2 regions of the Vibrio olivae genome follow, and region 2 is predicted to be linked to the other one. Evidence: predicted binding sites of a transcription regulator. Region 2 holds the regulator's gene; the other holds the start of a gene.
The links. Region 2 encodes MetJ, which represses methionine synthesis genes. Its sites were predicted from a motif close to TTAGACNTNTANANGTCTAA; they were not measured.

Region 1 (3,425 bases), on a different contig from region 2:
GAGATAGGCTTTGTGTTCCGCTTGTTTTAATGGCAAACCTTCACGAATCGCAGGCTCATCAATTTGAATAATGTGAATCCCTGCCTGCTGAAGATCGGCGACTTCATCACGTAAGGCGAGCGCCAGCTGCTCTGCAATGGCTTGACGAGAGATGTCCTCACGCGGAAACGTCCAGCACAGTATTGTGACCGGCCCAGTGAGCATACCTTTCATTTTCTTACTCGTGAGTGACTGGGCATAGCGTGTCCACTCGACCGTCATCGCTTGCTCTCGCTCAATATCGGCCACCACAATCGCAGGCTTCACGCAACGTGAACCGTAACTCTGAACCCAGCCAAATTGTGTGGTTTGAAAACCCGACAAGTGCTCGGCAAAGTACTCAACCATATCATTACGCTCAGCTTCCCCGTGTACCAACACGTCAAGATCGAGCGCTTCTTGGCGCTGCACGGCATCTTTAATATGCTGTTTGATCACTTCAACATACTCCACTTCTGGCAGCGTGCCTTTACGATAAGCGCTGCGCTGAAAACGAATATCCTGCGTTTGTGGAAATGAACCGATTGTCGTGGTTGGAAATAATGGTAAATCAAGCACTCGTGATTGATGCTTAGCGCGCTCAGCATAGGGAAGACTGCGCTTAGACAAGGCTTGGGTAATGCTATTGACTCGCTTTTGTACCTGAGGTTTATGCACGTGATCAGCCTTTTGACGCGCAATGATTGGTTGACTATATGCCTCACACTGCGCAATGGCGGACTCGTCTCCCTCTAAGCCACGTGCTAGCAGATTCACTTCTTGAACTTTCTGCTTAGCAAAGGCAAACCAACTGCGTGTCTCTTCGCTTAACTCAGTTTCCAATTCAAGGTTCACCGGACTATGAAGTAAAGAGCATGAACTCGCAATCCATAAGCGCTCACCGAGTTGCTGCTTCAATGGCGTCAACGTTACGAGTTTTTCCGCTAGGTTTGCGCGCCAAACGTTGCGCCCATTAATCGCACCGACAGAAAGCACCCAAGCTTCCGGAAGTTTTTCAACCACTAGCGGAAGTTGCTTATCAGCAGCGCACAAATCGATATGTAGGCCATCAACCGCGAGCACAGTAATGACATCAATGTTGGCTGCAATGGAATCAAAGTAGGTGGTTAACAATAACTTGGTACGGCCTTTCAAAGCTTGGTAAGCGGAGTCAAACGCTGCCAGCCACGCAGGCGGTAAGTCAAGCGCTAACACTGGCTCATCAATTTGTACCCACTCAACACCCAGTTCGGCTAGTTTGCTGAGAACTTGCTGATAAACCGTTAATAATTGAGGCAGCAGAGAAAGACGGTCAAAGCTCTCGTTGGTCTCTTTCCCCAAATACAGGTAACTAACGGGACCAAGCACGACAGGCTTCACGTGATGCCCAGCCTGCTGCGCTTCTGCCACTTCATCAAACAGCTGAGTCCAAGTCAGCTCAAAATGATCGTCCGCGCTAAATTCAGGCACCAAATAATGATAATTGGTATTAAACCATTTCGTCATATCCGAAGCAGCAGCGCCGCAACCACAGTCTGAGCGAGATTGCCCGCGAGCGATGCGAAACAGCGTATCTAAATCGATTGAATGGCCTTGATGGCGTTTGGGAATATGTCCAAGGAGTAACGAAGTATTTAACACATGATCGTACCAAGCAAAATCACCCACTGTGACAAAGCTTAGGTTAGCGTCCTTTTGTGTTAGCCAGTTTTGATGACGCAGCTCGCTGCCCGTCGCCAATAATTGCGATTGTTCAATTTCACCGCGCCAGTATTTTTCGAGTGCGAATTTGAGTTGACGTTGTTCACCAATGCGTGGGTATCCCAAAATATGTGTTGTAGTCATGGCTATTTTCCGTAATTGAATTTGATTATTTAAGAAGTCTGGACGTCTAAACTATCCAATTCACGGCCAAATAACTCAAGACGCTTTTATTCAACTTGTTTATGAACAAACTTCATACACCGCACAGCTTATTGCAGTGGATTAATTTAAATAGGGCAAAAGCCAATAACAAAAACAACAAACAGACGTCTAGACGTTTACAAAAGCCAACAAAGCGCGTAAGTTAATATTCATCATCTTGATATTATTACCATGAGAGGATTTCATGATTGAATTGAAGCATTTGAAAACCCTAGCTTCTTTGCGCGATACGGGGTCACTCACCGCCACCGCGACAGCACTGCACTTGACTCAATCGGCCCTCTCCCATCAAATCAAGGATCTCGAAGCACGTATCGGTGGGCAGTTATTTTTGCGTAAAACACGCCCGGTAAAGTTTACTTCGGAAGGTGAGATTTTATTACAACTTGCCAATGACATATTGCCACGCCTTGCAAAAGCCGAAAATGAACTGGCCAGTCTGAAAGAAGATGTCAATGGACGTCTTCACATGGCAATTGAGTGTCACTCTTGTTTTCAGTGGTTAATGCCCGCTTTGAAGGAGTACCAAATTGCCTGGCCAAGCGTGACCCTTGATTTTTCTTCGGGCTTTGGTTTCGAGCCCCTGCCTGCATTGATGAATGGCGAGTTGGACTTAGTGATTACCTCAGACATTCAGCCACGCTCTGAAGTCCATTACGAGCCACTGTTTGACTTTGAGATGCGCTTGGTCACCGCCACCAATCATCCGCTTGCACAGCTCGAGCGTATCGAACCAACAGATTTACGTGAGCAGACTATGCTCTCCTACCCTGTCCAAAAGCAGCGTTTGGATGTCGTGAAGCATTTTTTACAACCCGCTGGGGTAGAGCCGATGAAATGGAAACAAGCGGATAATACTCTGATGCTGGTACAAATGGTCTCGGCAGGACTCGGCGTAGCCGCATTACCAAACTGGGCAATCAGTGAGTTTTCTCGCCAAGGATTGATCACCAGCATACCGCTCGGTGATGGCTTATGGCGCCGCTTATTTGCAGCAGTGCGCAACAGCGATCGTAACAAGCGCTACCTACAAGCCTTTTTCTCTACCGCGCGCCAACAAAGCAAAAGCCACCTTGATGGTATCAAGATGGCTTAAAAATATTTTATGGTGGGAAGGTTAACGTTACCGCATCGCTGACTTAAATTGATTGGTCAACGGATCATATTGGTAGCCTAAACTATCTAATTTGACAGTGACGGTTTCTACATCCATATCGTAGACCGTCACCAACTCATCAAAACTATCACATTCTAGGCGCAGTTTTTCATTGACGATGCCGAGCAAAATGACGCTATCAAACTGGCTAATGTTACTTAAATCCATCACTACACTCCTTTCTACTTCGACTCATAGAAAAGGGTAGCGCGAATTCATTGTTTTTGCTGAGACGAAACCTAAAGAACGAATAATCCTTGATGAAATAAGCCAGAAGCCACCAACATCGCCAAGCTAATCAATAGCTGAACACGACCTATGGCTT
Region 2 (3,425 bases):
TCAACAAGCGTTTCGGCAACCTATCAAGCAAATAATCCATTTCGATTATTGATTGATACAAAAAGGGCGCTACGGCGTCCTTTTTTGATCCTGTTGATTTAACCTTTCCGCTACAACCTCTCTAACCTCAAATAATACCGATACAAAACGTTATCTGGTCTTATCTCTTCGATATTTAGTCATTTTGACTGATCTAAGTCAGCCTAGTGTCTAGGCAGCCTCGGTACCATAGATTAAAATTATCTTTCCCCCATCAAATGAGCACCTAAACATATGTCTGATGACAACCAAACGCTCTCTGCGGAAGAGCAATTTCGCCAACAAGCCCTGGATTACCATGCCAAACCAACCGCTGGTAAAATTTCAGTTGAGTTAACCAAACCTGCTGACTCAGCACTTGATCTTGCTCTCGCATATAGCCCAGGCGTTGCCGAACCGGTTCGTGAAATCGCACAAAATCCAGACACGGTGTATCGCTATACAGCAAAGGGCAACATGGTAGCGGTGATTTCAAACGGTACCGCTATTTTAGGTCTAGGGAATTTAGGACCGCTGGCATCAAAACCAGTGATGGAAGGGAAAGCGCTGTTATTCAAGCGATTCGCAGGGTTGGATTCCATTGATATTGAAGTAAAACATCGCACCATTGACGAATTCGTTGATACCGTTGCAAATATTGCGGACACCTTTGGCGGCATTAACCTTGAAGATATCAAGGCTCCTGACTGCTTTGAAATCGAAAAACGCCTCATTGAACGTTGTGATGTGCCCGTTTTTCACGATGATCAACATGGTACCGCCATCGTCACCGCCGCAGGTATGCTCAATGCGATTGAGCTACAGGGTAAGAAACTTGAAGAGTCAACCATCGTGTGTCTAGGCGCTGGCGCGGCCGCAGTCGCCTGTATGGAACTGCTAATTAAATGCGGCGCAATGCGTGAAAAAATCTACATGCTTGACCGCAAAGGCGTCATCCATACTCGCCGTGATGATCTTAACGAATACAAGCAGTTGTTTGCCAACAACACCGATAAACGTACCTTAGAAGATGTGATTGAAGGCGCCGATCTTTTCCTTGGTGTTTCTGGTCCAAACCTTCTTTCTGCTGACGCGCTAAAATTGATGGCAGATAAGCCAGTGGTCTTTGCGTGTTCTAACCCTGATCCTGAAATCAAGCCATCGATTGCTCACGAAGTGCGTAATGATTTGATTATGGGAACCGGACGCAGTGACTACCCAAACCAGGTCAATAACGTTCTGTGTTTCCCATTTATTTTCCGTGGCGCACTGGATGTGCGTGCTAGCGAGATTAATGATCAAATGAAATTGGCGGCGGTTGAAGCCATTCGCCAACTCGCCAAAGAAGACGTTCCTGCCGAAGTACTTAACGCCGCAGGCGTGGAATCACTACAGTTTGGTCCTGAATACATTATTCCCAAACCAATGGATAAGCGATTGCTCCCTCGAGTGGCCCGTGCCGTTGCTGAAGCGGCGGTTGAATCGGGTGTGGCGCGTATCGATATGCCAGAAAACTATATGCAAGATTAAGCATCATGAGAGGCCTGAATCGAGCGCAAAGCGGTGAAAACCCAAAGCGCGCATTGAGGCTCTTTAGATGTGGTTCTTGATAGAAAAAGGTTGGCAAATGCCAACCTTTTTTTGTGTAAACACAGCGCCATCAATTTAGAAAAGTGGAATCTAAGTAGCACTATTTCTTACAGCAGACTTACTCGTCATTGTAAGATTCAAACTCAATACCCATTTCTGTCATCAGTCTTTTCACTTCAGCAGGAATATCGTCTGGGCGATCTTTGCGCAAATCTTCATCCGTTGGCAGGGGTTGCCCGGTATACGCATGCAGAAACGCCTCACACAACAGCTCGCTATTGGTGGCATGACGCAGGTTGTTGATTTGACGACGAGTACGCTCATCAGTCAAAACTTTCAATACTTTCAATGGAATAGATACGGTAATTTTTTTTACTTGCTCACTCTTTTTGCCATGTTCAGCATATGGGCTTATGTATTCCCCATTCCAGTCTGCCATTGCGCACCTTCGTAAAAGTTTAGGAATTAGTTTTAGACCCACAATTTTAGCGGCTTTTAAGTCTACAAGCAAAGACATATAGACGTCTAGAAGTGTTGACGTCTCATTTTTAGCAAAGTAAAGTGACGGGGTATGGAATGGAAATGAATGAATCGGTGTTTTTTGAGCAGTTTGTTCACTCTATAACCGATTCACTCCCCATATATAGCGCATTCCAATTAACAAGTCATTCTCTTCGCAAGGAAATCTTATGAGTACTCACAAACCTGCCACAATAGCGGTAAGAACTGGGATTGAATCTGACACACAACATCACGCGGTTGTGCCACCGATTTATCTATCAACCAACTATGGTTTCCCTGCGTTTGGTGATGTGCCTAAGTATGACTATACGCGCTCAGGTAACCCAAACCGCGGGCTATTAGAACAAGCGCTTTACGAATTGGAATCCGGTCAGGGGGCCGTTGTCACCAACTGTGGCACCTCTGCTCTGAACTTATGGGTATCAGCCTTTATTGGCCCTGATGATCTGATTATTGCTCCCCATGACTGTTATGGCGGCACTTACCGCTTGTTTAATACCCGCTCACAAAAAGGTGATTTCAAGGTCGAATTTGTTGACCAATCCGACCAAGCCGCCTTTGATGCGGCGATTGCGAAAAAACCAAAACTGATTTTGCTAGAAACCCCGTCTAACCCTTTGGTACGCGTGGTTGATATCGAAAAAACATGCCAAAAAGCCAAACAAGTCGGCGCTCTGGTTGCTGTCGACAACACCTTTTTGACACCGGTGTACCAAAAGCCTTTAGAACTCGGTGCAGACTTTGTTATTCACTCCACCACTAAATTTATTAATGGTCACTCTGATGTGATTGGTGGGGTAGTCATTGCTAAACAGCAAGAGCACGCGGAGCAACTCGCTTGGTGGGGTAACTGCATTGGCGCAACCGGCACGCCATTTGATAGCTACCTAACACTACGCGGAATTCGTACCTTGGGCGCAAGAATGCGTGTGCATGAAGAGAGCTCATTGAGCATTCTTGATTACCTCAAAACCCAACCTCTGGTTGGCGCTATTTTTCATCCAAGCTTGCCTGAACATCCAGGCCATGAGATCGCGAAAAAACAGCAATCAGGATTTGGCTCGATGCTCAGCTTTGAGTTTGCTGGCAGTTATGAGCAACTCCAAACCTTTGTAACCGGCTTAAAACTGTTTTCACTTGCCGAGTCCCTTGGTGGCGTCGAAAGCCTGATTTGCCATCCGGCGACCATGACTCATCGTGCTATGGGCGAAGCCGCTTTAGCGGAAGCTGGCGTCTCACATCAACTGCTTCGACTTTCAGTTGGCCTTGAAGATGCACAAGACTTAATTGCCGAT

Region 1: metE (5-methyltetrahydropteroyltriglutamate--homocysteine S-methyltransferase) is a predicted target of MetJ. The motif match lies at 1,894-1,913, and genes of this name have one in related genera.

What each region holds. Positions count from the first base shown of each region.
Region 1 is NZ_JBHMEP010000001.1:583,036-586,460, reverse strand. Features, by position in the region: gene metE (5-methyltetrahydropteroyltriglutamate--homocysteine S-methyltransferase) at 1-1,863, opposite strand, end outside; gene metR (HTH-type transcriptional regulator MetR) at 2,129-3,040, shown strand; gene ACFFUV_RS02745 (DUF4250 domain-containing protein) at 3,068-3,268, opposite strand; gene ACFFUV_RS02740 (HI_1241 family integral membrane domain) at 3,340-3,425, opposite strand, start outside.
Region 2 is NZ_JBHMEP010000005.1:130,785-134,209, reverse strand. Features, by position in the region: gene rpmE (50S ribosomal protein L31) at 1-35, shown strand, start outside; gene ACFFUV_RS15795 (malic enzyme-like NAD(P)-binding protein) at 274-1,548, shown strand; gene metJ (met regulon transcriptional regulator MetJ) at 1,727-2,047, opposite strand; gene ACFFUV_RS15785 (O-succinylhomoserine (thiol)-lyase) at 2,298-3,425, shown strand, end outside.